DNA from 4 places in the Embleya sp. NPDC020630 genome. Region 1 is predicted to be linked to each of the others. Evidence: riboswitches for the same ligand, from Rfam matches in the RefSeq annotation. Region 1 holds a riboswitch; each other region holds the start of a gene.
What was found. Region 1 has a riboswitch for cobalamin ahead of ACH4XV_RS03605 (flagellar hook-length control protein FliK). Riboswitches for the same ligand answer to the same signal wherever they lie in the genome.
Positions count from the first base shown of each region.

Region 2: linked by a shared signal. The riboswitch ahead of ACH4XV_RS05585 (ribonucleoside-diphosphate reductase subunit alpha) and the one ahead of ACH4XV_RS03605 (flagellar hook-length control protein FliK) in region 1 are both predicted to bind cobalamin.
Region 3: linked by a shared signal. The riboswitch ahead of ACH4XV_RS14305 (energy-coupling factor ABC transporter permease) and the one ahead of ACH4XV_RS03605 (flagellar hook-length control protein FliK) in region 1 are both predicted to bind cobalamin.
Region 4: linked by a shared signal. The riboswitch ahead of ACH4XV_RS30550 (ABC transporter substrate-binding protein) and the one ahead of ACH4XV_RS03605 (flagellar hook-length control protein FliK) in region 1 are both predicted to bind cobalamin.

Region 1 covers NZ_JBIRUB010000001.1:896,998-904,177, forward strand. Annotated here, with positions in the region: gene ACH4XV_RS03595 (winged helix-turn-helix domain-containing protein) at 31-519, shown strand; gene ACH4XV_RS03600 (IS630 family transposase) at 516-1,046, shown strand; gene ACH4XV_RS03605 (flagellar hook-length control protein FliK) at 1,304-1,837, opposite strand; cobalamin riboswitch at 1,999-2,153, opposite strand; gene ACH4XV_RS03610 (NUDIX hydrolase) at 2,408-2,911, shown strand; gene ACH4XV_RS03615 (hypothetical protein) at 3,338-3,595, shown strand; gene ACH4XV_RS03620 (hypothetical protein) at 3,691-3,966, shown strand; gene ACH4XV_RS03625 (flavin-dependent oxidoreductase) at 4,657-5,982, opposite strand; gene ACH4XV_RS03630 (alpha/beta fold hydrolase) at 6,307-6,999, opposite strand; gene ACH4XV_RS03635 (AAA family ATPase) at 7,111-7,180, opposite strand, start outside.
Region 2 covers NZ_JBIRUB010000001.1:1,347,409-1,354,588, reverse strand. Annotated here, with positions in the region: gene ACH4XV_RS05605 (VOC family protein) at 1-245, opposite strand, end outside; gene ACH4XV_RS05600 (NAD(P)-dependent alcohol dehydrogenase) at 339-1,352, opposite strand; gene ACH4XV_RS05595 (helix-turn-helix domain-containing protein) at 1,511-2,311, shown strand; gene ACH4XV_RS05590 (ribonucleotide-diphosphate reductase subunit beta) at 2,412-3,389, opposite strand; gene ACH4XV_RS05585 (ribonucleoside-diphosphate reductase subunit alpha) at 3,407-5,740, opposite strand; cobalamin riboswitch at 5,817-6,070, opposite strand; gene ACH4XV_RS05580 (hypothetical protein) at 6,500-6,688, opposite strand; gene mug (G/U mismatch-specific DNA glycosylase) at 6,848-7,180, opposite strand, start outside.
Region 3 covers NZ_JBIRUB010000003.1:654,196-661,375, forward strand. Annotated here, with positions in the region: gene ACH4XV_RS14295 (class II aldolase/adducin family protein) at 702-1,562, shown strand; gene ACH4XV_RS14300 (RDD family protein) at 1,701-2,246, shown strand; cobalamin riboswitch at 2,434-2,643, shown strand; gene ACH4XV_RS14305 (energy-coupling factor ABC transporter permease) at 2,671-3,384, shown strand; gene ACH4XV_RS14310 (energy-coupling factor ABC transporter substrate-binding protein) at 3,381-3,761, shown strand; gene cbiQ (cobalt ECF transporter T component CbiQ) at 3,765-4,508, shown strand; gene ACH4XV_RS14320 (energy-coupling factor ABC transporter ATP-binding protein) at 4,505-5,344, shown strand; gene ACH4XV_RS14325 (PP2C family protein-serine/threonine phosphatase) at 5,357-6,466, opposite strand; gene ACH4XV_RS14330 (Fpg/Nei family DNA glycosylase) at 6,522-7,180, opposite strand, start outside.
Region 4 covers NZ_JBIRUB010000010.1:188,449-195,628, reverse strand. Annotated here, with positions in the region: gene ACH4XV_RS30565 (amino acid adenylation domain-containing protein) at 1-1,183, shown strand, start outside; gene ACH4XV_RS30560 (MbtH family protein) at 1,180-1,407, shown strand; gene ACH4XV_RS30555 (alpha/beta hydrolase) at 1,635-3,242, opposite strand; cobalamin riboswitch at 3,487-3,700, shown strand; gene ACH4XV_RS30550 (ABC transporter substrate-binding protein) at 3,796-4,788, shown strand; gene ACH4XV_RS30545 (FecCD family ABC transporter permease) at 4,785-5,870, shown strand; gene ACH4XV_RS30540 (ABC transporter ATP-binding protein) at 5,867-6,682, shown strand; gene ACH4XV_RS30535 ((2Fe-2S) ferredoxin domain-containing protein) at 6,679-7,180, shown strand, end outside.

The DNA.
Region 1 (7,180 bases):
GGGCATACCCGCTGTATGGGGAGCTCGGGGATGACCCCGGTGGAGCGGGAGCGCCGGGAGAGGTTGCGGTTGCGGGCGGCTGGTTGGTTCGCGGAGGGTGTGTCGCAGGCGGAGGTGGCGCGTCGGTCGGGTGTGTCGCCGCAGGCGGTGTCGGTGTGGCATCGCGCGTGGGTGGACGGTGGGGCGGACGCGTTGCGGTCGGCCGGCCCGCCGGGTGCCCACCGGCGGGTGTCGGACGAGGGCTTCGCCGAGGTGGCGGCGGTGTTGGAGGCAGGTCCGGAGGCGGCCGGGTTCACCGGGCAGCTCTGGACGCTCGCGCGGGTCGGGCGGGTGATCACGCAGGTCACCGGGGTGGTCTACGCGTCCCCGTCGAGCGTGTGGCGGCTGTTGAAGGCCCACGGTTGGTCGCGGCAGCGGCCCGCCCGGCGTGCGTTGGAACGAGACGAGGAGGCGGTGACGACCTGGAGGAGCACGGTGTGGCCTCAGGTAAAACCACCGCAAAGAGGACGGATGCGGTGATCGTCTTCGCGGACGAGACCGCGCTGTCGCTGCTGCCTCCGGTCCGCGCGACGTGGGCTCCGCGGGGCCGCACCCCGATCCTGCGGGTGCGGATGGGGAAACGGCCGAAGACCTCGCTGGTCGGCTGGTGCTGTTACCCACCGAACGGGCTGCCGAAGTTCCTGTACCGCATGGTGCCGGGCTCGGTCACCGACCGGGAGCTGATCCGCCAACTCCCGGACATACACAGGACTTTCGATCGACCCATCGTTCTGGTGTGGGACAACCTCGGCAGTCATCGCAGCCGCCGGATGCGCGCCTTCGCCGACCGCGTCGACTGGCTCACCCTGGTCTTCCTGCCACCGTACTCTCCCGACCTCAACCCGGTGGAAGGCAGTTGGGCGCACCTGAAGAGCGGGCCCCTGGCCAACCTCGGCGCCCGCACCCTCGACGAGCTCGTCACCGTCGCACGCCAAGGGCTGCGGGACATCCAACATCGCCCCGCACTCCTCAACGGCTTCCTCGCAGCAACCGCCCTGACGCGATGAACACCAACAACCGGATCCGCAAAGCTCAGTAGACGCACAAGAGGCACCCGGGGGAGCCCGGTGCACGCGCCTGACGGCGAGAGTACGTTCGAAGACGTGGACGCAGCCGGCGTCGCTGCGATCGAGTCGGTCCTCGTGGCGCGTTGCCGCGTTCGTCCCGGTCGGCGTGCCCCCTCGGGCGGTGATCCTGTCGGAACGAACGCGGTCGCGACACCAAGGACGAGGCTGCCTCGGAGACTTCGGCGGTTCGTCCGGTGCTACGGGCGCGTCGGGGCCACGCGCGGCGGCGGGTTGGTGCTCGTCGTCTTGTCCTTGGAGAACGACCAGCCCTCGAAGCTGCCCAGCGGAGGCTTGCGGGCGCTCGCGCCCCACGAACTGTAGGTCCACGTGCCGTTGTTGGGCGCGTGCCAATAGGACCAGTAGGCGGATGCCGGCGGGGTGTTGACGCACGGTTCGGTGTCCACGCCGGGCTTGCCCTCGATCCGGCAGATGAACGCCTCTCCCCAGCGGTTGGTGCCCTGGATCTGGAAGCCGGCGTTCTTCAGCGCGGCCAAGCCCGTTGCCTGGTCGCCGGGCGCACAGCGGGTGAGCGTGGCCCCGCCGAGCTCCTGGAAGTCGACGATCACGGTGACGCCGTTGGCGTCCGGGCAGACGCCGGCGGAGCCCTTGGTGGGATCGATGGCGTAGGCGGCCGGGGCGTTCACGGTGATCTGGGCGGTGGCGGGCAGTACAAGCAGCGCGAGCGCCCCGACCAGCCGACCTGTTCGAGCCTTGTTTCCACGAATCTTCACACGCGGATCCCTTCGTGCGACGGGCGTCGGCACGAGCGGCGAGAGCGACGCCGACCGGGCCGAGCGATGTTCCTCTCGGGACCGCGCACCCCCGGTATCCACCGACAAGACATCGCCGGACGTGAAATCCGGGCCTCAGCATGCAGTCCACGACAGCTGGAGCCTTCAACTCGTACGAATCCAGGTGTTCCGACTCGCGGTGGCCTGCCGGTCACCGCCTACGGTTGCGGGTCAGCGCCGGACTTCGACCGGCTTCCCCTGGACTTCGAACTATGCGGTTGTCGCCGACCTGAAGAGAGCCGGCTTGCGGAGCGTACGAGATGCCCTGTTCACCGGACAACGGGTCAGACGATGGATCCGCGATGTCGTTCATCACCTTCTCGGGTGCTCAACGCTGGCTTGCACAAAGGCGGTTACGGTCAGCCGGGCCGCACTGGGCCCCACGACAGGGGACCTGGGGAGCACGGCCGGTAGGCGTCCTGTCCTCGAGGCCGAGCCCGCGAGTCCGAAGACGGATGGCGGCTGCCCCAACCACCGGCGAGCCGGCGGCCTTCACGTACGGTCCGAGGCATGACCACAGGAGATCCGAAGGCCCCCAAACCCCGAGTGCAGTTGGTCATCGGCATCGTCCGCCGAGACGACGAGATCCTGCTTGTGCGGGAGAGTCTCGGCACCGGCGGCGAGATGCTCTGGTCGCTTCCCGGCGGCGGGGTCGAGGACGGCGAACTCATGCACGAAGCTCTCCGGCGCGAGTTGCGGGAGGAGACCGGGCTGCTCGTGGGAGACCCGGTGCGTACCGCGTTCCTCTTGCACATCGATTCCGAACGGCACCCATCGGCGTTTGCCGCCGCCTTCGAGATCGACCAGTGGTCGGGGAACATCACGCCAGGGGACAACGACATCGAACAAGCGGCCTTCTTCCCCTTGCCCAACGCCTTGAAGCTGCTCGGCGAGTTGGACAGCGCGATCCAGCGCGAACCCATCGTCGGCTACCTGTCCGGAGCCGTCGCGCCGGGGACCACCTGGCTGTACCGCAGCCGGGGTGACGAAGAAACGCTTGTCGCCCGCTGGTGATCCTGGACGACGCCCGCCGCACAAAACGTCACGATCCAAGGCCGCAGCGCCAGGAGTCCCAGTCTTCGAGGGTGCAAAACCGCGGAGTCCGAGTACCCCGGTTCGGACTTCGACTCGACAGGGCGGCATGCCCACGTGGTCGAACACCAGTAACTCGGGAACGGCGTGATACCGGATCACGTATGCAGCGACGCGGATTCCGGGTTGGGTCATCCCGGCATTGTCCGTCACGGCGTCGTTCGTGATCACCGATGAGGTGGCGCCGGACCCGCGAGGGCCGCGACAGCGGCCGACGATTGTGCCTCGGCTGTGGGCGGCGGAGCGGGTGGCGTGGTCGGCTCGTGAGGCGGGGGTTCGGTTTCTGCGGTGCTGTCACGAAGGTGATCCGCTGTTGGCGGACCTGTGTGAGGTGTTGATCGGGACGGGATGCGCAAGGGCGAGGCGCTGGGCCTGCATTGGGCCGACGTGCACCTGGACGAGGGTGTTCTCTATGTCCGCTACACGCTCTCGGCGATCGACAACAACCGGCTGGTGATCAGCGCGCCCAAGATGCGCAGCAGCAGGAGCCGGGTCGCGATCTCGCCACGGGTCGCGGCCGCGTTGCAGCGGCGCGCTCGTGCGAGCGGTTCCGGTCGGGTCGATCCGGCGGATCCGTTCGGGTCTTGTCTTCACTCGCGCGAATGACCGACCGTTGCGGCCGCAGACGCTGCCGGACCGCTTCCGCCACTGGTCTGCCGATGCCCGGCGTGCCCCGGACCACTATGCACGACCTGCGGTACATGGCCGCGACGCTGACGATCACCGCGGGCGTGCCGCTGACGGTGATGTCCAAGACGTGGCGACACTCGACGTTGTCGACGACGGCGAACATCTGCGCTCATTGGACGCGGCAGGCCGCGCACGGTGCCGCGGGTGCCATCGAGGAAGCTCTCGCCGGTGCCGAGGAAGTGGACGTGGCGAGGCACCTGCCGAATCGGTTGCGACCACATCGCGACCACTTGACCCGGCTGCGCGACCTGTTCAAACCGCTCTACACGGCTGCGGTCGCGGGCTGATCGCTCGTGAGCCCCAAAGCCGAGCGGCGGTCGTGCGACCACACTGCGACCACCACGCCCCGGAACCCGGAAAAGGCCGCCCTCCCATTTCTGAGAAGACGGCCCCCGACCTGCGTAAACGCTGGTCGGGACGACAGGTTTTGAACCTGCGACCCCTTGACCCTCAGTGTTCGTTTTTCGCTATATTGTGCTGTATTTCATATAGCGTGTGGTCCCCGAATGGTCCCCAGGGTGTGGGGGTTGAGGAGCTTTGAAGCTGACCGTGCTCGCCAGGTGGAGGTCTTGTTTGCTCAGAGGGAGCCAGTTCGAAGACGACGTGGCCGGGGCCCTCCGAGACTGGTGTCGGCACCACCCGACTAGCGTGGATGCCCCGCCTGTTGACTGTGGACGCGCATGTGCGCGGGGTACGCGCGAGCGACTTGCGGCGAGCCCGTCGAGGGTGTGGGTCATCTGGAACGGACCCGCGCGGCGAGGACCGTCCTACCCTGCCTGCAGGTCGAGCGCGCCGGTGGTGGGCAGCCGGAGCACCGCGAGTCGGGCGAGTGATGCGTCGATGTCCTGATCCCGGCGCTCGAGGTTGGGATGCGGTATTCCGGGTTGGGACGCGCTCGGATCGGGAGGATTCGGACCTCGGGGGTGTGGGTGACTTGGCGGGCGCGGTTTGCGATCGACGAGGTCGGTATCGATTGGCTACGTCCTCGTTCTCGGTGGTGCTGTGGGGAGTTCGTTGGCGTCTGTGGTGGACGGTTCGCTTGTTTCCGGGTGGGTTGGATTCTGGGCGTGGTGCGGGATCGTCCATGATGGGTGGGTGTTGACCTGTGTCACGGTGGCGCCGGCCAGCTCCTTGTAGGTGTTCGCGATCCGCTCCGCTCGGGCGACGGGCAGCGGCCCGCCGTGTTCGGCGGCGCGCGCGATGATCTCTTCCGGTCCCAGGTTCCGATTGGCCAGGACGATCGCGTTGACCACCGGTCGACGCATGTGGTCGTAGCGGTCGAGCGCGGCTACGGGGTCATGGTCGCGGGCCAGGCACCAGGCGAGGACGCGTGCGTCGACGATGGACTGCGATCCGCCGTTCATGCCCATCGGGAACATCGGGTGTGCGGCGTCGCCGAGTAGGGTGACGCGTCCGAAACTCCAGCGCGGCAGCGGGTCGCGGTCGAGCATCGGATATTCGAGGATCGTCGAGGAGCGTTCGACCAGTGTTGCCGGGTCGATCCATGGCAGGCTCCAGTCGGCCAGACCGGCGCGCGCCTCCGCCGTGGTGACCCGACGGTGCGAGCGGTCCAGGGGCTCGGCGGCCCGCCCGTGCCGTACCTCCAGTACCCAGTTCAGCAGCGCGTCGCCGTCCGGGGCCGCCGGGTCCTCGATCGGATAGGCGACGAACTTCGCCCCCGGAGTGCCGCCGGCCACCACGATGGAGCGACCGTCGAGGATGTGCGGATGTCGGGCGACACCGCGCCACATGTGTACGCCGTTCCAGCGCGACGTGCCCTCGTCCGGGTGGAGCCGGGCGCGGACCACCGAGTCGATGCCGTCGGAGCCGATCAGCACGTCGGCGTCCTCCACCGTGGGCGCGCCACTCATCCGGTCCAGGAAGTGGGCCCGAACGCCATCCCTCGTCTGTTCGAAGCCTCGGAACGCCAGGCCGGTGCGGACGCAGTCCGCACCGAGCCGCTCGCGTACCGCCGTCAGCAACATCAGGTGCAGGCGACCGCGGTGCACCGAGTACTGCGGCCACCGGTAGCCCGCCGTCAGTCCGAGCGGCTCCGTCCACACCGGCTCACCCGCCCGATCGTGGTAGGCCAACCGATCCGGGGGCACCGAGATGGCAGCCAACTCGTTGGCCAGGCCGAGCTCGGCGAGTTCCCGAACGGCGTGCGGCAGCAGGTTGATCCCCACCCCCACCGCCTTGATGGTTCGCGCCGCCTCGCTCACCCGCGGCCGAAACCCGGCCGCGTGCAGACTCAGCGCGCAGGTCAACCCGGCGATCCCGCCTCCCACGATGGAGACCCTCATCCGCCCGCTCCTCGCCTCTCGCCGCCGCTGTCATGGAAGTTCATCCGCAGGAACCCGGCTGGACGCCGACTGCGCTCGTTCACGGCAGGACCGCTCATGTCGGCGAACACGGAGGCACTGAACAGCCATTGCTCTGCCGCGATCAGCCGGATCGGCTGTCCTCGACAGATCGCCGGAGAAGACCGTGCCCACCGTGTCCGGCCGGACGTACAGGTCGGTTCCGGCGGTGCCGTCGGGGTTGGTGAACGGGCCATGTGCCACCCGCCGCATCGGCCGGGGCAGGCCCGGTACGGCGGGCGGCCGGGGGGATGCGCAGGCGTCGAATCAGGAGCCTGCGGCCTGCTTGATCAGATCGGCGACGGCGGTGGGCCGCGAGACGTAGATCGCGTGGCTGCCGGCAACCTCGACCGTCGTTGCCCCGATCCGCTCGGCCATGGCGCGTTGCGCCGGCGGCGGAATCATCCGGTCCTCGGAGGCGACCAGGTACCAGGACGGCTTCGTCCGCCACGCCGGGGTGGCCACCGCGCCGGCGAGCGCCTCCACGCCCCAGGGGACCTGCGAGTCGGCCAGGAACCGCGCCTGGGCGAGCGACAGGTCGCCGGCGAAGGACTCGGGGAACTTCTCCCGATCCAGGAGCAGGAAGCCGTCGACCGGCGGCAGGATCGGCGGTACCGGCGCGCCGGGCGGCGGGTCGGCGATCAGGGTGTTCACCGACTCGCTCTTGTCCGGGGCGAAGGCGGCGATGTACACCAGCGCCGTCACCTTGTCGTGGTTGCCCGCCTCGGTGATCACCGCGCCGCCGTACGAATGACCGACGAGCGTGACCGGTCCCGGCTGCGCGTCGATCACCCGCCGGGTGACGAGCACATCGTCGTCCAGCGACAACGTGGGGTTCTGCACGACGGCCACGTTGTACCCGTCCTCGGTCAGGGCCTCGTAGACCCCCTGCCAGCCGGCGCCGTCCACGAAGCCGCCGTGGACGAGGACGACGTTCCCCCGCGATGCGTTGTCGCTCATCGTTTCCTCCCGAGTCCTGCGGGGCTGATGACGCGGATGACCCAGCCCGTGGCACCGAACGTAGGAGCGTGAACTGCGCGGCCTCTTGCGTCATTTGACGCAAATCGAGGGCTACCTCGGTAGCACGGTGCCGTCGAGCGCATCGCGCAGCCCGGCCCGAGAGGTCACGCCCAGCTTGGGG
Region 2 (7,180 bases), 450 kb from region 1:
ATCTCCGCGTCCCGCTCGCCGGGACCGGCGCCGGGGGTCAGGTCGAGGTGCAGTCGGTTCTTGACGGTCTTCACGTCCGTCACCGGCATGAAGCAGATACCGACCGGCGCTCCCGGCTCGGTGCCGATGACCACCTCGCGTTCGCGCTCGGACAACACCTGCCAGCCCAACACTTCGGCCCAGAAACGCGCGAGCCCGGGCAGATCGTGTGCGTCGATGACGATGTGATGCAAGGAAATGGCCATGCGCGCCATTGTGCGCGCGGCGGTCGGCCGGACCAACCGGGTTTCGCCCACCGCCGCGCACCGGCCGTCCGTCCCCACCCGACGGATCGTCGCTCAGCCGTGGTTCACGACCACGGTGCCCACGAAGCCGCCCTTGGCGTGGTGGCGCAGCGCGTCCGGGATCTCGTCGAAGCCGAACTCGCGGTGGATCGTCGGCCGCACCCGCCACGCGTCCACCGCGCGGTTCATCGTCTCGAACGCCGCCCGGTTGCCCACCGCGAGCGGACGCAGCACCGCGCCGGCGTTGAAGAAGTCGGTCGGGGACGGCGTACGCTCCGGGGCGTCCGTGCCCAACCAGTGTCCGACGAAGGCGATCTCGCCGCCGAGCGCGGTCGCAGCGAGCGACTGGGACAGGTCCCCCACGACGTCGACGACACGGTCCACCCCGCGCCCACCGGTACGCCGCCGCACCTCCTCGCCCCACCGGGGGTGCTGCCGGTAGTCGACCACCTCGTCGGCCCCGAGGGCTCTCAGTTGCTCCGCCTTGTCCGGGCTGGACGTGGTGGCGATCACCCGGGCGCCGGACCGCTTGGCGAACTGCACGGCGAACAACGACACACCTCCGGTGCCGAGGGTCAGCACGGTCTCCCCCGGCATCGGCACCCGGCCGCCGGTCAGCGCGTTCCACGCCGTCACCGCGGTCAGCGGCAGCGCGGCGGCCTCGGCGAAGGACAGGTGCGCGGGGATGTGCACGAGCGCCCGCTCGTCCGCGAGCGTGTACTCGGTGAACATGCCGTCGCGCGAACTGCCCAGCTGGGCCGCGTAGTCCAGGCCGAACGGCCCGTCGATCCAGTCCGGGAAGACGGTCGCGGCGACCCGGTCCCCCGGCGCCACCCGGGTCACCCCGGCGCCGACCGCGACCACCTCGCCGACCCCGGCGCAGCCCGGGACGACGTCCGGCCGCACGGGCAGCGGATAGTCGCCGGCCAGGACGAGCAGCTCGCGCAGGCTGATCGAGGAGGCCCGGACCCGGACCAGCACCCGACCCGGACCCGGCGCGGGCTCGTCGTGGTCCCGCACGGTGAGTCCGTCGATTCCGGCGCCCGGCTGCAGGTGGTAGCTCTTCATGGTGGTGCCTCTTCCGCGTTGCGACGATGATGCGACGATCCGCCGTGCCCGGCCCGCCGCTCGGCGGGCCGTGGTGACGATCCTGCGAGCGACCCGCCCGACAGGACAATTCCCGCAAGGGAATTGCCCCCCGTGCTCGCACTGCCTAGAACTGCCCCATGAGCACGATCACCCACGGCCCGGACTTCCCCGCCGAACTGCGGCGCTGGCGTACCGCTCGGCGGCTGAGCCAGCTGGAGCTGGCCGCCCGCGCGGAAACCTCCCAGCGGCATCTGAGCTTCATCGAGAGCGGTCGGTCCCGGCCCGGCCGAACCATGATCATCCGGCTCGCCGAATCACTGGAACTGTCGCTGCGCGAGCGCAACGCGCTGCTGCACACCGCCGGCTTCGCGCCGGTGTTCCCCGAGTCCGATTGGGACGCCCCGATGATGCGGCCGGTCCAGGAGGCGCTGAGCGCGGTGATCGAGGGCCATCTGCCCTATCCGGCGATGGTGCTGCGGCCGTACGGGCAGATCGTGGCGGCCAACGCGGCGATCGACGTGCTCACCGACGGCGCGGCCCCGGAGCTGCTCGGGCAGCCGATGAACATGTTGCGGCTGATGCTGCATCCGCGGGGCATGGCGACGCGGGTGGAGAACCTGGCCGCGTGGGGTCATCACGTCATCGAGAACATGCGGGCCCGGGCGCTGCGCAGCCCCGATCCGCTGCTCGACACGTTCATCGAGGAGTTGCGCGGCTACGTCCCGAACGTGGAACCGGGCCCCGACCACCTCGGCTTCGCGGTGCCGCTGCGGTTGCGGGACCCGGCGAGCGGAGGCGAGTTGCGCCTGCTCACCACGCTCACCTCGTTCGCGACGGCGACCGACGTCACCGTGTCCGAACTCCACCTGGAGGCGTTCCTGCCCGCCGACGAGGCGACCGCGACCGCCCTGCGCCGCCGCGCCGCCGAACGCTCGTGAGCCCGGGCGGGGCCGACCGCCCCCGAAACGCGCGAAACCGCCGTGCCGCCCCGGAATCGGGACGGCACGGCGGTGGAGTACTCGGGCACACGAACCCGGGTCAGAAGTCCTCGTCGAAGGAGACCGATCCGGTGACCGCGACCTGGTAGGCCGACACCCGCCGCTCGAAGAAGTTCGACAGCTCCTGGACGTCCTGGAGTTCCATGAAGCCGAACGGGTTCGCCGAGCCGTACACCGGCGCCATGCCCAGCTGGGCGAGCCGCCGGTCGGCCACGTGCTCCAGGTAGGAGCGCATGTCGGCGACGGTCATCCCGGACACCCCGCCCTGGAGCAGGTCCTCGGCGAACGCCGTCTCCGCGTCCACCGCCTCGGCCAGCATCCGCCGTACGTCCTCGGCGAGTTCGTCGTCGAACAGGCCGGGCTCCTCGGCCCGCACCGTCTCGACCACGGAGAACGCGAAGTCCATGTGCGCGGACTCGTCGCGGAAGACCCAGTTGGTCCCCGACGCGAGGCCGTTGAGCAGCCCGCGCGAGCGCAGGAAGTACACGTAGGCGAAGGCGCCGTAGAAGAACAGCCCCTCGATGCACGCCGCGAAGCAGATCAGGTTGAGCAGGAACTGCCGCCGGTCCTCCCGCGATTCGAGCCGGTCCAGGCCCATCGCCGAGTCGATCCAGCGGAAGCAGAACTCCGCCTTGCGCCGGATCGACGGGATGTGCTCGACCGCGGCGAACGCCTGCTCGCGCTCCTCGTGGTCGGGCATGTAGGTGTCGAGCAGCGTCAAGTAGAACTGCACATGGACGGCCTCTTCGAAGAGTTGCCGCGACAGGTACAGCCGGCCCTCGGGCGAGTTGATGTGCCGGTACAGGTTCAGCACCAGGTTGTTCGCCACGATCGTGTCGCCGGTCGCGAAGAACGCGACCAGGCGCTGCACGAGGTGCCGCTCCGCCGGGCTGAGCTTGTCCAGGTCGGCGAGGTCGCTGTGCAGGTCGACCTCTTCGACCGTCCAGGTGTTGCGGATCGCCGCCCGGTACTTCTCGTAGAAGTCCGGATACCGCATCGGGCGCAGCGTGAGGTTCATTCCGGGATCGAGCAGGCTCACGTGCACGCCTCACATGCTTCGGGGTTCTCCAGCGAGCAGGCGATAATCTCGACATCGGAGGGGGCGAGGTCCGAGATCTCCTCGACCGGCGCGGCGGACGCCTGCGCGGGCACGGTCGCCTGCTGGATCCGCGTCGCGGGGCGCGAGCGCAGGTAGTACGTGGTCTTGAGACCGGTGGACCACGCGTAGCGGTACATCGAGGACAGCTTGCCGATGGTCGGGTCGGCCATGAACAGGTTCAGCGACTGCGACTGGTCGATGTACGGCGAGCGGGCCGCCGCCAGGTCGATCAGCGCGCGCTGCGGCAGCTCCCACGCGGTGCGGTACAACTCCCGTACGTCCTCCGGGAGTTCGGCGATGCCCTGGACCGAGCCCTCGGCGCGCTTGATCCGGTCGCGCACCTCGGGGGTCCACAGGCCGCGGGCCTTGAGCTCGCGCACCAGGTAGCCGTTGATCTGCAGGAACTCGCCGGACAGCGTCTCGCGCTTGAACAGGTTGGACACCTGCGGCTCGATGCACTCGTAGGCGCCGGCGATGGAGGCGATGGTCGCGGTCGGCGCGATCGCCACGAGCAGCGAGTTGCGCAGCCCGTGCTCGGCCACGCGGGTGCGCAGCGCGTCCCAGCGCTTGGTCTGGGTCGGGTACACGCCCTCCCACAGGTCCGGCTGGAGCCGGCCGCGCGCGGCGTGCGTCTCGGCGTACGCCGGGTGCGGGCCGTGTACCTCGGCGAGCGCCGAGGACGTCTCCAAGGCGGTGAGGTAGATCTCCTCGGAGATCAGCGTGGACAACTCGCGCGCCTCGGCCGAGTCGAACGGCAGGCCGAGCGTGAAGAACACGTCCTGCAGGCCCATCAACCCCAGGCCCACCGGGCGCCAGCGCGGGTTGGACGCGGCGGCCTGGTCGGTCGGGTAGTAGTTGATGTCGATCACGCGGTCGAGGAAGATCACCGCGGTGCGCACCGTGGCGCGCAGCTTGTCCCAGTCCATGCCCTCGCCGGCGACCACGTGCGCGCCGAGGTTGACCGAGCCGAGGTTGCACACGGCGGTCTCGCCGTCGCTGGTGACCTCCAGGATCTCGGTGCACAGGTTGGACAGGTGCACCACGTTGCCCGGCTCGGCGGCCTGGTTGCAGGTCCGGTTGGCGGCGTCCTTGAAGGTCATCCAGCCGTTGCCGGTCTGCGCGAGCGTGCGCATCATCCGGGCGTACAGGTCGCGCGCGGGCATCTGCCGGACGAACCGGCCGTCCCGCTCGGCGGTCTCGTACACCTCGTCGAACTCGGCGCCCCACAGGTCGGGCAGCTCGGGCAGCTCGTTCGGGTCGAACAACGACCAGACGCCGTCCTCCTCGACGCGCCGCATGAACAGGTCCGGCACCCAGTTGGCCAGGTTGAGGTTGTGCGCGCGACGCGCGTCCTCGCCGGTGTTCTCCCGCAGTTCGAGGAACTCCAGGATGTCGGGGTGCCAGGTCTCCAGGTACACGCAGGCCGCGCCCTTGCGCCGGCCGCCCTGGTTGACCGCGGCCACCGACGAGTCGAGGGTCTTCAGCCACGGCACGATGCCGTTGGAGTGCCCGTTGGTGCCCCGGATCAGCGAGCCGCGCGAGCGCACCCGCGACCAGGCCACGCCGATGCCGCCGGCGAACTTCGACAGCCGGGCGATTCGCCCGTACATGTCGTAGATCGACTCCAGCTCGTCCTTGGGCGAGTCGAGCAGGTAGCACGAGGACATCTGGGTGTGCACGGTGCCGGAGTTGAACAGCGTCGGCGAGCTGGGCAGGTAGGCCAGCGAGGACATCAGCCGGTAGAAGCCGATCGCCTCGCCGGGCTCCTTGGACAGACCGCACGCCACGCGCAGCAGGAAGTGCTGCGGGGTCTCGACCACCTTGCGCGAGACGGGGTGGCGCAGCAGGTAGCGGTCGTAGACGGTGCGCAGACCGAAGTACTCGAAGCGGCGGTCCCCGTCGGCGTCGACGGCGGCGTCCAATTCGGCGGCGTGCGCGGCGACGAACGCCGCGGTCTCCGCGCCGATGATGCCCTCGCGGTGACCGAGCGCGATGCCGGCGCTGAAGGAGGCGACGCCGGCCTCGGCGGCCTCGTCGGCGATCCGGCCGGCCAGCAGGCGCGCGGCGAGCCGCGAGTAGGCGGGCTCCTCGGCGATCAGCTCGGCGGCTGTGCGCACGGCCAGGTCGGCCGCCGCGCCGCGGTCCGCACCCTCGTTCAGACCCGCGACGACCCGGCGGACGACCCGATCCGGATCGACCTCCGGCAGATCGCGCGCCTGGGTGCGCACCAGGGTGGCAAGGCGGTCCTCGGGGCTCTCGTCGACCCGCATCCGGGTCGCGCCCACGCTGTCCACAACGGTCACGTGCTCTCTCCTCGCGAGCTCGTACGTACAGGTGACCCCACGCCCGAAGGCGCGGGCAGCCGGCAGGTATTCGGACTCGCGGGCATGCCGGGGCACCGCCGGGCACGGCGTGTGCTCGGTGGTCCGCGGAGTGCCTAGGGGTCGTCGCTTCCCGTACGCCCTTCGGCGTCCGGCGCTCCATGACGACTTTCGTTCCCGCTCACCGCTGCGGGGGCAGTTCCGGCCTCGCACCGGATTCCCTCTTGCCTCGCCTTCCCGAAAACTTCGGTCGGGCGAACCAGCTGCGTCGCAGAGCATATATGTAGTGGCGGGGTGGTCGTCGCACCCCCAGGTGTTGTGTCGCGTCCCGATTCCCGGCGTGTCACGGTTCGCCGGAGACGTGCCCGGGTGGTACGACCGGCGGGCAATTGCGACGCGCGTCGAGCACCCCGAACCCCCGCTCTCCCGGCGCCCGTCCGGCCCCACCGGGCCTGCGCGGGCCGCGTGGGGCGGAGCCGAGGGCGGCGGGGGGCGGCGGCGACGGACCGGATGGACGGGGCGTCGCGCGTCGGCCGCCGCGCCGATCGGCCGGCAAATTCCTTCCTCGCCGGGCGTGTCGGCACACGCGTGACAAGAAGCACATCGCGCGGCGGCCGGCCGATTCACGCGGAGCGGATCGGCGGCCCCGGCCCTCGGGTCGGGACCGGCGGGGGCGCCTCCGGACCCGGATCGCGCCACGTGGCCGGCTCACGGGCGACGCGTGCGCGGGCTCGGTCCGGGTGGGCGGGCGTGTCGGGGCGGGCTGCCTTGCGGTCGGTCGGCCGGCCAGGGTACCTCCCGGCCCGAGTCGCGCCATTCGGCGACCAACGCCTCGTAGACGGGAGTCTCGAACGTCTCGGTGGGCCACGGCCCGTACGGGGCTCGCAGGATCTTCATGCCGACCCAACCTCACGAGGGGGCGCGAAGTAACCACCAACCGGGTGATGCCACTCGGTCGATTGACGGCCCCGCCCCCGAGTCGGGTCGCCCACGCCGACGCCCGGTCGCCGCCGCACAGGGTGAGCGGCACGGATGGCGCCCCCGCGCGCGGCCCTCCTACTCGGTCGGGTAGGCCGCAGTGCGCAGGGCGGTGAAGGCTTCGGCGAGGGCCGCGGCCGTCCAGTGGGCGTTCAGGCCGCTGGGGTTGGGGAGTACCCAGATTCCGGTGTCGTCGATCGTCTCCGGCCGGCGGCCGACCACCGCCTTGGGGCGGCCGAAGCCGGTGCGGTATGCGCCGATGCCAAGGACCGCCAACCAGGCCGGTCGGTACCGGCGTACCTTCGCGGTGAGCGCCAGGCCGCCGGCCCGGTACTCCTCCTTCGTCAACTCGTCGGCGCGCGCGGTGGTTCGGGCCACCACGTTGGTGATGCCGAGGCCGAGCGTGGTCAA
Region 3 (7,180 bases), on a different contig from region 1:
TCCGGATCGCTCGGGAGCGGCCCGCCGACCGCGGTCGCCTCGATCGCTGCGATCGGTTCGACCTCGGTCGGCGCGGGGGGATCGGCCTCGACTGCTTCGATGACATCCACCTCGATCGATGGGGCCCGCCCGGGATCGGATCCGGTCGGCGGGTCGGCTGATCTGCGCCGGGACGGTCTGGATCGGCGTGGGGGTGGTGCCATCTCCGCCCAACTCCTCGCGATCGGGCTCCTGGACGCGGGCGCTCGCGTGGGCGTGCCCCGGCGGCCCGCCTCGGTCCTGGCCCGCGACCCCGCCCCGTCGCCCCGGCCGGACCCGGGCGCCCCCGCGGCCGGCCGTGCGCCGATATTCGCGACCTCCGTGGAATGCACTCCCCCGCCGCTCACCTCACGCGCCCCTTCCCCCTGTATACGTCCGCGCGTACTTTTCCCGTCGCCTTCGAGCGGGTCCGGGAATTCGAGTTCGACTGCTTCGGACTCGACCTCCCGGACTCGCTGAACGGCAGCGTAGGAGCGGCCCGAAGGCAGTCGTGGGCAATATTCGATTAATTGCCGGAAACCCGATCCGCACGGCGTTCGGACGCTAGAATCCCGGGCCGCGCGCCCCCGTGCGATCCGGCGCCCGCGCAAGGCTGTCCTCGGATGTGACTCGCGGGTAGCGTCGGCGGCACCCGTGCGCGCCCCGAGTCCGAGGAGATGGACATGTCCGCCACCGATGCGCCCCGCCCCCAGGACGGCCCGCCGAGCACGGGGCGGTCGGCGCCGCCGCGACCGGTCTCGCCCACCGATCTGAGCTTCGCGCTGCCGCCCACGTTCGAAACCGTGGAGCAGGAGCGCCGGCACCGCAAGGAGCGACTGACCGCGGCACTGCGGCTGTTCGGCCGGTTCGGCTTCGAGGAGGGGGTGGCCGGGCACATCACCGCGCGCGACCCCGGGTTCGTCGACCACTTCTGGGTCAACCCGTTCGGGATGTCGTTCAAGCACATCACCGTGGACGACCTGATCCTGGTCAACCACGAGGGGCAGGTCGTCGAGGGCCGATTCCACGTCAACCAGGCCGCGTTCGCGATCCACTCGCAGATCCACGCGGCCCGCCCCGACGTGGTCGCCGCGGCGCACAGCCACTCCACGCACGGGCGCGCGTTGTCCGCGCTCGGGATCCGGCTGGAGCCGATCACCCAGGACGTTTGTCCGTTCTACGAGGACCACGAACTCTTCGACGACTACGCGGGCGTGGTGCTCGACGCCGAGGAGGGGCGGCGGATCGCCAAGACGCTCGGCTCGCGCAAGGCGCTGATCCTGCGCAACCACGGTCTGCTCACCGTCGGACAGTCGGTGGACGCGGCGGCGTGGTGGTTCATCACCATGGAGCGCTCCTGCCAGGTCCAGCTGTTGGCCCAGGCGGCCGGCGAACTGCGGCCGATCTCGCCGGAGAACGCGCGGCTGACCCGGGAGCAGCTCGGCAACGACACGGTGGCGTGGATCAACTACAAGCCGCTGTACGACGTGATCAGCCGCTCCGAGCCGGACCTGTTCGGGGTCGACGGCCCGATGACGATCTGATCGTTTTCGGTCGATCCCGCCGATCGATGATCATTTCGCCGCCGCCCGATCGGGCGGATTGTCCGCCGACCGGGCGCAATCTCCGCGAGATCGGCCGTGCCGGGAGTCAACCCGCCCGGTTGCGGAAAGTACAACACCATGTACGAACGGAGCCTTCCGCAGCGCTTCGCGCGCTCGGCCCATCCCGTCGGGCCACGCGCCCGGGTGTGGCTGCCGACGATCGAACATCGGGTCGGTCCGTCGTTGCTGTACCGGCGGATCGGCCAGTTCGCGGTGGACGTGATCGCCTCCGCGCTGCTGCCCGGCGCCGCGATGTTCCTGTTCGTGCTACTGCCCACCCACCCCGACGGTTCGATCCGCAGCGGTCCGCTCACCGCGACGATCACCGCCGGTGTGCTCGTGGTCGCGGTGGCGATCCTGTTCTGGTACTGGGTGCTGCGGCCCGCCGAGCACGACGGGCGTACCTGGGGCATGCAGGCGTTCGGGATTCGTGTGGTCGACGTGTCCGGTGGTCGGGCCGGGCGGCGCCAACTGGCGATCCGTTGGGTGCTGCTGTGCGTCGACGCGTTCGCGCTCGGTGTGATCGGGTTGGTCGCGGTGCTCACCAGCGAGCGGGGCCAGCGGATCGGCGACCGGGTCGCGGGCACCCTGGTGGTCCGAGGACGCGGCCCCGGACTGTGCTGAGGGCCCGCTTCTCCCTCCAGCAGGGGCGGCTGGTCCCACGATCGCGAGCGTGCCTCGCTCCGCGCTCCCGCCCGGACGGGCCGTCGTGCGCCGCCCCGGAATGCGGCTATTGCTCCGCCGCTCCGTCCGCCTTGTGGTCTTGCGCACGGTTTGCAGATGCCACCTTGTCGCCATGTCCACTCGACCACTAGTGTCGGCTCGCCGTGGTGCTCGGGAAGCCGGTTCGATGCCGGCGCGGCCCTCGCCACTGTGATCGGGAAGTTCTCCTCCACCCCCGCGGGAACGTTGATTCGTCGCCTCGGGAAGCCACTGGGACCGCTGTCGCGGACCCGGGAAGGCGGAGACGTGAACGCACGACCCGTCAGCCAGGAGACCGGCCACGGCGATCGTCCGTCCACGAGGTGTTGGAGAGGGACCCTTCCTCATGCATATCGCCGAGGGCTATCTGCCCTGGGAACACGCCGCCGCCTGGGGCGTCGCGTCGACCCCGTTCGTCGTCCACGGTGCCCGCGCGCTCACCCGCGAGGTGCGCGATCGGCCCGAGAACACCCTGCTGCTCGGCGCGTCCGGCGCCTTCTCGTTCGTGTTGTCCGCGCTGAAGATCCCATCCGTCACCGGCAGTTGCTCGCATCCCACCGGCACCGGCCTGGGCGCCATCCTGTTCCGGCCACCGATCATGGCGGTGCTCGGCACGATCACCCTGCTCTTCCAGGCGTTGTTGCTCGCCCACGGCGGGTTGACCACGCTCGGCGCGAACGTGTTCTCGATGGCGATCGTCGGCCCCTGGGCCGGCTACGGCGCGTACCGGCTCGCCCGCTCGCTCCTGGACCGGCGCGGCGGCACCATGCCGCTGGACGTCGCGGTGTTCGCCGGCGCGTTCGTCGCGGACCTGAGCACCTACTGCGTCACCAGCGTGCAGCTCGCCCTCGCCTTCCCCGACCCGGACAGCGGATTCCCGGGCGCGCTGGCCAAGTTCGGCGGCATCTTCTCGCTCACCCAGATCCCGCTGGCGATCAGCGAGGGCCTGCTGACCGTCCTGGTGGTGCGCCTGCTGCGCCAATCCAGTCGCGGTGACCTGATCCGCCTCGGCGTGCTGAGCGACGCCCGGCCCGTGCGCGAGGAGGAGAAGAGCAAGTGAAGCGCTCGACGAAGATCAACCTGCTGCTCGTGCTGGCCGTGGTGCTGCTCGCGGCGCTGCCCGTGGTGTTCGGCATGGGCGACGACAAGGACGAGCCGTTCACGGGTTCCGACACCCGGGCCGAGACCGCGATCACCGAGAACGACCCGGACTACAAGCCGTGGTTCAGCCCGCTGTACGAGCCGCCGTCCGGCGAGATCGAGTCCGGCCTGTTCGCGCTCCAGGCCGCGCTCGGCGCGGGTGTCGTCGGGTACATGTTCGGCGTCAAGCGCACCCGCCGAAAGCTCGCGCCCGAGGCGAGCGACACCCCCGACGGGTCGGGCCCGGGGCCCGATCCGGCCGCCGCGCAGGACCCGGTATCGGTTCCGGGTCGCTGACCCGTGCTGCCGATCGACGCGGCGGCGCATGCCAGTGCCTGGCGCCGCCGCCATCCGGCCGACAAGGCCGTGCTCTCCTTCGGGCTGCTCGGGTGCGCGGTGGCGCTGCCGCCGTGGCCCGGCGCGGTGCTGGTCGCGGTCGCCGTGCTGACCATCGCGCTCGGCTTCGCCGAGGTGCCCGCCCGACGACTGTGGCGGGCGGCCCGCGCGCCGCTGGGATTCGCGGTGACCGGCGCGCTGACCCTGCTCGTGTCGATCCGCGCGGACGGCGTCGGCTGGGCGCCGGACGGGCCGCGCCACGCGGGCGAGTTGGTGGCCCGCTCCGGCGCGGCCGGTTTGGCGATGTTGTTGTTCGCGTTCACCACGCCGCTGTCGGACGTCCTGCCCCGGCTGACCCGGGTGGGTGTGCCGGCGGCCGTGGTGGACGTGGCGGCGGTGATGTACCGGATGTTGTTCCTGCTCTACGACACCACCACCCGGATCAACCAGGCCCAGGCCGGGCGGCTCGGGCATCGCACCCGGCGGGCCCGGTGGCGCTCGGTGGCCGGGCTCGGGTCGGCGGTGTTCGTGCACGCCTTCGCGCGGGCCCGGCGGCTGGAGGAAGGGCTGGCCGGGCGCGGCTACGACGGGCGGTTGCGGGTGCTCGTGGACGAGGTGCCCGTCTCACGCGGCTTCATGGCCCGGTCCGTGTTCCTCGTGGCGGCGGTCGTCGTCGCGACTCTTCTTCTGGGATCGGTGATGCCGTGATTCCGCTGCGGGTACGAGAGGTCGGCTACGCCTACGAGGACGGGCCGCCGGTGCTGAGCGGGTTGTCCCTGGCCGTCCCGGCGGGCCGGGCGCTGGCCCTGCTCGGGCCGAACGGCAGCGGCAAGACCACGCTGCTGCGGCTGTTGACCGGTGGCCTGGTGCCGGGCTCGGGTCGGGTGGAGCTGCACGGCACGCCGATTCGGCACGACCGCAAGGGACTTGCCGAACTGCGCCGGGTGGTGCAGCTGGTCGTGCAGGATCCCGACGACCAGCTGTTCTCCGCGTCGGTGGCCCAGGACGTCTCGTTCGGGCCGCTGAACCTCGGGCTCGCGCCGGACGAGGTGCGCTCACGGGTGGCCGAGGCGTTGGCCGCGCTGGGCATCGCCGACCTGGCCGAGCGGCCGGTGCACCTGCTGTCCTTCGGGCAGCGCAAGCGGGTCGCGATCGCCGGCGCGATCGCCATGCGGCCGCAGGTGCTGGTCCTGGACGAGCCGACGGCGGGCCTGGATCCGGCCGGTCAGGAGGCGCTGCTCGACACGCTCGCCGAGCTGCGTGCCGCCGGGACGACGGTGGTGATGGCCACCCACGACGTGGACCTGGCGCTGCGCTGGGCCGACGACGCGGCCGTGCTCGCCGACGGGCGGCTGCACACCGGGCCGGCCGCGGACCTGCTCGCGGACACCGCGCTGCTGGCCGCCGCGAGCCTGCGGCCGACCTGGGCGCACGCGGTGGCCGCGGTATTGATCGCGCACGGGGTGGCCCCGCCCGGCACGCTGCCCCGGACCCCGGCCGAACTGACCGCCCTGGCGCTGCCCGCCCGGCCGCGTACGCACTGACCGCGGCCGGGCTCAGCGGCGGCGCAGCAGCACCACCGCGCGGTCGTCGCCCACGTTGCGCCCGGCCGCCGCCACGATCCGCCGCGCCGCGTCGTGGAAGTCGTCCCGGACCAGCCGCTCCGCCTCGCCCAGGAACCGGTCGATGCCGGTGGCGATGTCCTCGCCGGGCAGTTCCACCATGCCGTCGGTGAACAACAGCAGCGCGTCGCCGTGGTCCAGTCGGCCGCGCACCCCCTCGAACGTGGCGTCGTCGAGCACGCCCAGAAGCGGGCCGACCGCCTCGACCACCCGCCACCGCCCGGTCCCGGCGATCCAGTGCACGCCCGGCGGGTGGCCCGCCGACAACAACTCGTACTCGCCCGACTCCAGGTCGAGCACCACGTGCACCGCCGTCGCGAAGCCCTCGGCCCATTCCTGGCGGAGCAGGTAGTCGTTGGCGGCCGGCAGGAATCCGTGCGGCGGCAGCGACCCGAGCAGCCCGCCGAACGCGCCGGAGAGCATCAGTGCCCGCGTCCCCGCCGCCAGCCCCTTGCCGGAGACGTCGACGAGCACCACTTCGAGCACCCGCCCACCGGTCGCACTGCGGGCGGCGACGAGGAAGTCGCCGGAGAACGACTGCCCGCCGGCCGGCCGCAACACCACCTCGGTGTGCCACTGCGGCGGCAACACCGGCATCTCGCCCTGTGCCCGCAACCGGTCGCGCAGATCGAACAACATCGACTCGCCGCGCGTCCACTGCACGCCAAGGCGGGTCCGCATCCGGGCCATCAGCAACACGATGCCGGCGACCGCCGCGACCACCAGGACGGAGCCGGCGGTGACCTCGTCGGGGTCGTGCACCCGGTCCTCCGCGACCAGCACCCCGGCGGTCGCCGCGTAGAGCAGCAGCAGGCTGGGCATGCGCAGCACCAGGCCGCCGACCAGGATCGGCAGCACGGGTGCGGTCGCCGGGAACCAGTCGCCGTTCAGATCGGAGAGCAGCCCGCACGCGGTGACCGCGACCAGCAGAACGGCCAGCGCGAAGCGGTCGGAGGGCAACACCCGATGCCGCAGCCAGGCCACGATCCGCCGGCCCCGGCGAGCCAGCGCCGCCCGCCTCCCCGTCCGGCTTGCCCGGTTCATCCTGCTCGTCGGCGCGGCCACCCCGCGACACTACCGAACGGGAACCAACCGGAGGTTACGCCGACGGCTGGCAGGTGGGGCACCAGAACAGATTCCGCCCGACCAACTCGGCGGTCCGCACCGGGGTTTCACAGATCAGGCAGGGCGCGTCGGTGCGCCGGTAGACGTACACCTCGCCGCCGTGGTCGTCCTTGCGCGGCTCGCGACCCATCGCCTCGGGGGTGTGCTCGGGCCGCACCGTGTCGATCCGGCCCAGCCGCACCCCCTCGTGCATCAGCAGCACCAGGTCGGCCCACATCGCGTCCCAGGTGGCCCGCGCCAGCCGTTTGCCCGGCAGCTTGGGGTCCACTCCGAAGCGGAACAGCACCTCGGCGCGGTAGACGTTGCCCACACCGGCGAGGACGTCCTGCTCCATCAGCAGCGCGCCGATCGGCTTCGCGCTGCGCTCGATGCGCCGCCAGGCCGCGGCCGGGTCGGCGTCCTCGCGCAGCGGATCGGGGCCGAGCCGGGCGTGCACCGCGTCCTTCTCGGCCCGCTCCAGGAGCCGGCACGCGGTCGGTCCGCGCAGATCGGCCCAGCTCGCCCCGCCGGGCACCTTCGCGGCCATCCGCAGCCGGACCTGGCCGACCGGCTCCGGCAATTTCTCGCCCTCGCCGAAGGAGAACTGTCCGTAAAGGCCCAGGTGCACATGCACGAAACGCTCGCCGGGGAACT
Region 4 (7,180 bases), on a different contig from region 1:
CAAGCCCGACCGCGCCGCGCTACCCGACCCCGAACACCGACCGAACACCGGGGACGAGACCCACACGACCCCACGAACCCCCCACGAACGGGTCCTCACCGAACTGTTCGCCGAGGTGTTGGACCTGCCCGCCGTCGGGGCCGACGACTCCTTCTTCGACCTAGGCGGCCACTCCCTCCTCGCCACCCGCCTCATCTCCCGGATCCGCGCCGTCCTCGGCGTCGACATCGCACTCGGCGCCCTCTTCGAGACACCCACCCCGGCCGGCCTGGCCGCGCGATCGGGGACGGATCGACCCGGCGGCGCCCTGGAGGTGGTACTGCCGCTGCGCCCGCACGGAACCCGGCCCCCGCTGTGGTGCGTGCATCCCGCGGGCGGTGTCGGCTGGTCCTACGGCGGGCTGTTGCGCCACCTGCCCCCGCACCAACCCGTGTACGCGCTCCAGGCCCGCGCCCTGAGCCGGTCCGCGCCGGCGCCGGCTTCGGTCGAGGAGATGGCCGCCGACTATCTGGAGGAGATCCGCAAGATCCAGCCGCGGGGCCCCTACCGGCTGCTCGGCTGGTCCGCGGGCGGACTGATCGCGCACGCCATGGCCACCGAACTGGCCGCGCGCGGCGAACACACGGCGCTGCTGGCCGTGCTCGACGCCTATCCCCTGTACACGATCGCCCCCCACGCGTCGACCCTGCGCGGGGGAGCGGAGCACCTGGCCCTCGTCCTCGACTGCGATCCGAACGCCTTCGCCCCACACCGGATCACCTACGACGGGCTCGCCCGGGTGCTGCGCGAACGAGAACACATCCTGGCCGCCCTGCAACCGCACCAACTCGCGACCGTCGCGGCCGTACTGGACCACAACGCGGCGGCGGCGCACGCGTTCACCCCCGGCGTCCTCGACGGCGACATGCTGCTGTTCAAGGCCGGCGCCGACCGCGACCCCCACACCCCCGAGCCCGCGTCCTGGCACCGACACGTCACCGGCCGCATCGAGGTTCACGAGATCCCGGCGCGACACAACGCCCTGACGCACCCGGACGCTCTCGCCCGGATCGGCCCCATCCTCGCGTCCCACCTCGACCGGATCAGCGCGTGCGACTCGACGGACGGGCCCGGCACGCCTCACCCGACGTCCCCCACACCCGGTCCGCCCGGACCGCCGACCCTCCTCAGGGAGCCGACATGAGCCACCCGACCAACCCCTTCGAGGACAACGACGCCACCTACCTGGTCCTGGTCAACGACGAGGACCAGCACTCGCTGTGGCCGGCGACCCTGGACGTCCCCGCCGGCTGGCGGGTGACCCACCCCGAGGCCGACCGGCAAACCTGCCTCGACCATGTCGAACACACCTGGACCGACATGCGCCCCCGGACCCTGATCGAGGCCATGAACGCCCGGGAGCGATAACCGGCGGCACACGACGGCGGCTCCCGGCTTCGCGTCGCACCCGGACGGCACGGCGTGGCGACGACTGCGGAGCTATAGCTGTTTTGGGATACCGGTCGGTGTTTCAGGTATTTGCCTGGTATGGGTGCCGGGCGCGAGGCTGCGCTCCCGCGCCGCCGCGGCCCTCGCGCGCATCCACGACGCCGCCGCCGCGCGGCGTCGGCCGCCCATCCGGCAACGGTCGGCGGCTACTTGCCGTCGGTGCACTGGGTGCCGGCGGGCGGCAGCCTGCCCTCGATGATGTAGGCGGCCACCGCCGCGTCGACGCACTTGCTGCGGCCGAACGCGCCGTGGCCCTCGCCCTCGAGGGTCAGCAGGCTCGCGTGCGCGAGGTCGTTGGCCAGTTTCTCGGATGCGGCGTAGGGGGTGGCCGGGTCACCGGTGGTGCCCACCACCAGGACGGGCGCGGCGGCCTCGGCCCGGATCACGTGCGGCTGCTCGGGAGTCTTGTACGGCCAGAACTCGCAGCCGGGGCCCTCGATGTCCGATGCGACGGTGTCCTTGGACAGCAGCGGAGCTTCCGTCTTGAGCTTCGCCAGGACCTGTTCGATCCGCTCGGGCGAGGGTGCCGGGGCGGCGCCGTCGGCGCAGCGTATCGCCGAGCGCGAGTCCGAGCTGTTGTCGTAGTGGCCCTTTTCGTCCCGGCCGAGGTAGTGGTCGGCGTAGAACAACAGGTGGCTGCCGTCCTTGTTGTTCATCGCCAGGGTCAGGGCCTCCCGCAGGTACTTCCAGGCGGTTTCCTTGTCGCCGTACAGCAGGCTGGTGGTGCCGGTCCAGCCGAGGGAGGAGGTCAGCTTGCGGCCGTCGTAGGCGGTGCGCAGGGGCTTGTCCTGCAATGCGTCGAGGAAGGTCGCGCCGATCTCGGCGGCCTTGGCCGGGTCGCGGCCCAGCGGACAGCCCGCCCGGGCCGCGCAGTCGGCTGCGAACGCGCGGAACGAGCGCTCGAAGCCGACCATCTGGTCGATGCTCGCGTCGAGCTTGTCGGCCGCCGGGTCCACCACCGCGTCCAGGACCATGTGGCCGGCGCGGTCGGGGAACTCGTCCAGATACATGCTCCCGAGGTAGGTGCCGTACGACACGCCCAGGTAGTCGAGCTTGTCGTCACCGACCGCGGCGCGCAGGACGTCCATGTCCCGGGCCGCGTTGCGTGTGCCCACGAACGGCAACAGCTCGCCGGACTCGGCCTGGCACGCGTCGGAGAACTCCTTGCCGCTGCGTTCGCTGTGCGCCTTGCGTTCGACCGGATCGCGGGGCGAGTCCCGGGCGTTGCGCTCGTCCCGGGCCCTGTCGTCCAGGCACCGTACGGGCGCGCTGTCGGCCACGCCACGCGGGTCGAAGCCGAGGATGTCGTAGCGGTCGTGCAAAGGACCGTCGAAGTCGTCGAACCCGTACTTGACGAAGTCCTGGCCCGAGCCCCCGGGCCCGCCGGGATTCAGCACGAGCGAGCCGATTCGTTGATCGGGCTTGGCGGCCGGGTATTGCATGACGGCGATCTCCAGCGACCTGCCGTCGGGAGCGGTGTAATCCAGCGGCACCTTGAAGGTCCCGCACCGGAATTCGCTCTCGTCCTTCTTCTTCGTCTTCGGGTCGTCCGTGCACGCCTTCCACGAAATCTTCTGTTCGTAGAAGGCGTGCAGCGCCGGGTCCGCCGCCCCCTTGGGCTTCGGCGGCGCGGGCGGCGGGGTGGCCACGGCCGTCCCGGTCGTCACCGGGGTGGGAACCGGCTTGCCGGCGGCGGCGTTCGACGCACTGTCACCGGAGCCCCCGGTACACCCGGCGGCCAACAACAGAGCCACGGCCACGGGTATGGAACGACGCAAGGACGCCGCCTGAAAAGGAGTGATCACGCGCCAAGGACTATCAGTCGCCGATCCCACATGGCACACCAATATCCCCGCCACCGGCAACGGCACCACCCACACTGGACATTCCACGCACCGCACTCGCCCGCCGACACGCGCCCCGTCAGCGCAGGTCGGCGGAGGTCGCTCGGGCGTCGCCCCGAACCCGCGCGGCGGAGCGGGCCGACGAGGCGCGACGAGCGGTTTGGTAGCCTGTGGCCGCCGTGGTGTACGGGAAGCCGGTTCAAGCCGGCGCGGCCCTCGCCACTGTAGCCGCGGAGTCCCGCGGCCCTTGCCGACCGCCCCAAAGCGGTCGGGGTCACTGGATGGATCGGGAACGAGCCAACCGGGAAGGCCGGCCGCGGAGCGTCGATGCGGAAGCCAGGAGACCGGCCACGGCGCGACATGTTCCACGAGGGTTGGAGAACACGTGTTCCGTGCTTCCGCGCGCCCGTTTCGCGCCGAACGTTTCATCCGTCCCCCGCACCCCCCGCGTGCCGGGCGCTCCATGCGCTCCGGCATCGCCGCCGTGGCGCTCCTGCTCGTCGGCGCGCTCGGCGCGTGTACGGGCGCGCCCGAGGCCGACAAGCCCGCCGCGGCGGCCGGGAGCGGCCACCCCACGCCGGTGAGCGTGAGCAGATGCGGCGTCACCACCACCGTGACCGCACCGCCGGCCCGGCTGGTCACCCTCAACCAGGGCGCCACCGAAGTCGCCCTGGCGCTCGACCTGCAGACCCGGATGGCCGGAACGGCGTACCTCGACGACGTGGTCCCGGCCAAATGGAAGGCGGCCTACGACACCGTCCCGGTGCTCTCCGAGAAGTACCCGTCCAAGGAGAAACTCCTCGCGGCGCGCCCGGATTTCCTCTACGCCTCCTATTCCAGTGCGTTCACCGACAAGGTGGCGGGCACGCGGGACGAACTGGGCTCCCAGGGCATCGGCACCTACCTGTCGCCGCTGGGTTGCGCCGACGGCAAGCAGGCGGCACCGGTATCCTTCCAGGCAGTATGGGACGAACTGGGCGATATCGCCCAGGTGTTCGGTGTCGCGCCGCGCGCCGCCGCCATCCGGGACGCGCAGCAGCGGCAACTCGCCGACGTCACGGCCAAGTCGGCGGGCAAGGGCCTGAACGTGCTCTGGTACGACTCGGGTACGAAGACCCCCTACGTCGGCGCGGGCCACGGCGGACCCCAGCTCGTCCTCGACGCCGTCGGCGCCCGCAACGTCTTCGACACGCTGCCCGGCGGCTGGAAGAACGCGAGCTGGGAACAGGTGGTCGCGGCGGACCCCGACGCCATCGTGGTCGCGGACGCCGGGTGGGACACCGCGCAATCCAAGATCGACTACCTCGAACACGACCCCGTCCTGAGCAAGCTCAAGGCCGTCCGAAACCGGGCGTTCGTGGTCGTGCCGTTCTCCGAGTCGACCCCCGGCGTGCAGCTCGCCGACGGCGCCGTCCGGGTTTCGGCCGCCCTGAGCGGCCTGGCACCGCGTCCGTGACCGTGACCGATCGCCCCGTCGCACGACCCGCGGGAGCCGGTCGTGCGGCGGTGGCCCTGGCCGCCGCCGTGGTCCTGCTGCTGCTCACCGTCCTGCTCGGCCTGGCCGTGGGATCCGTCCACGAACCGCCGCACGTCGTGGCCGAGGTGGTCCTGCGCCGGCTCGGTCTCGGCGGCGCCGACGTCACACCGCTCGACGACCGGATCGTCTGGCAGCTGCGGCTGCCGCGCGTTTTGGGGGCCGCCGCGACCGGCGCGGGACTCGCGGTGTGCGGCGCGGTGTTGCAGACCCTGACCGGCAACGACCTGGCCGACCCCTACCTGCTCGGCATCTCCAACGGCGCCGCCGTCGGCGCGGTCACCGTGATCGTCCTCGGCGTCGGAGCCTCCGGCACCGCGGTCGTCGGCGCACTCCCGGCGGCCGCCTTCGTCGGTGCCCTGCTCGCGGTCCTCGTCGTGCTGACCCTCGCCGGGGCACACAGCCGGACCCTGCCGGCCTCGCGGACCGTGCTGGCCGGCATCGCGGTCGGGCAGCTGTGCGGCGCGTACACCTCGTTCGTCGTACTCGTCCTCGGCGACCGCAACGCCGCCCGCGGCGTCATGGAGTGGACGCTGGGTTCGGTGGCCGGAGTGCGGTGGGACACGGCCGTCTTCCTGACCGCGGTCGCCGTCGTCGGCACGGTGGTCATGGTCGCCGCCGCCCGGGACCTCGACGCGTTCGCGTTCGGCGAGACCGCGGCCCGTTCCGTCGGCGTCCACGTCGAACGCACCCGCTGGGCCCTGGTCGCCGCCGCCGCGCTGGTGACCGCGTGCCTGGTCGCCAACACCGGCGTCATCGGGTTCGTCGGTCTGGTCGTACCCCACGTCGTCCGCCTGATGTGCGGCCCGCGCCATGCCCTGCTGCTGCCCATGTCCGCGCTCGTGGGTGCGTCGCTGCTCGTGGGCAGCGACATCGTGGCGCGCTCGGTACTCCCGGACCAGGAGATCCCCGTCGGCGTCGTCACCGCCGGGCTCGGAGCGCCGTTCTTCGCCTGGCTGCTGTGGCGCCAGGCCGCCGGGCGCGCGGCGGGGGGCCGGCCGTGATCGTCGCGAACCCGGTGCGGCTGCGGGCCGAGAACATCGGGGCACGAGTCGGCGACGCCACACTGCTGACGGAAGTGACGCTCGGCTTCGCCCCCGGCAGGACGACCGGCCTGCTCGGGCCCAACGGCGCCGGCAAGACGACGCTGCTGCGGACCCTGGCCGGCCTGCGCCGGCCACAGAGCGGCCGAGTCCTGCTCGACGGCGACGACCTGTACGCCCTCACCGCCCGCCGCCGCGCGCGACGGGTGGCCTTCATGGAACAGCAGGCCGACACCGCGCTGCCGCTGACGGCCCGCCAGGTCATCGACCTGGGGCGCACGCCCCACCGCGGCCGATGGCCCGTACTGCCCGGCCCGGCGAGCACCCACGAGCAGTCCGTACTCGCCGAGGCCGTCGCCGCCACCGACGTCGACGCACTGCTCGACCGGACCTGGTCGTCCCTCTCCGGCGGCGAGCGCCAGCGTGTGCACCTCGCGCGCGCCCTGGTGCAGGAACCCGGAGTACTCCTGCTGGACGAACCCACCAACCACCTCGACCTGCGCCACCAACTCGGCTTCCTCGAAACCGTGCGCGGACTCGGCATCACCACCGTCGCCGCCCTGCACGACCTCGAACTGGCCGCCGCCTACTGCCACGACGTCGCGGTGCTGCTCGACGGCCGCCTGGTGGCCCACGGGCCCGTCGCCGAGGTGCTCACCTCCGCCACGATCGCGCACGTGTACGGCGTCGACGCGACCGTGGAGCGGCACCCCCTGCACCATCGCCCGCACATCCGGTGGAACGGCCTGCTCGCCGAGAGGATCGAGCCATGAACCAAGACCGTGCCGGCGCCCCCGCGAAGCCCGCTGCCGGCCGGGCGACGGTCCTGGTCGGCATGTCCGTCACGGAGGCCGACCGCCGGACCGAACTGCTCGCGGCCGACGCGCCGTCGAGCGCGACGACGGCGTTCCTGCAACAGGGCGAGCCGTCCCTGTCGGCCGAGTTGACCAGACTGGCCGACGCGGGCACCGAGACCGTCGTTTTGATCGGAGTCCGCCTCGGGCCGACCGGCCCGGGACACTCCTGGCTGCGGCGGATCGCGGCGTACTGGTGGCGGGAGCGCACCGGCCATCGCCCCGAGGTGCTCGTCGCCACCCGGCTCGCCGACTCCGCGGCCGCCGTGAGCGCGGCGGCGGCAGCCGTCACGCCGATCACCGGGGAGGAACCCGGCCTGACCTCCCCGGCCTGGGAGGAGGTACCCGGCCACCGGCACCAGGTCCTGGTATGCCGCGGGCCGCGCTGCACGGCCAAGGGCGCGGACGAGAATCTGC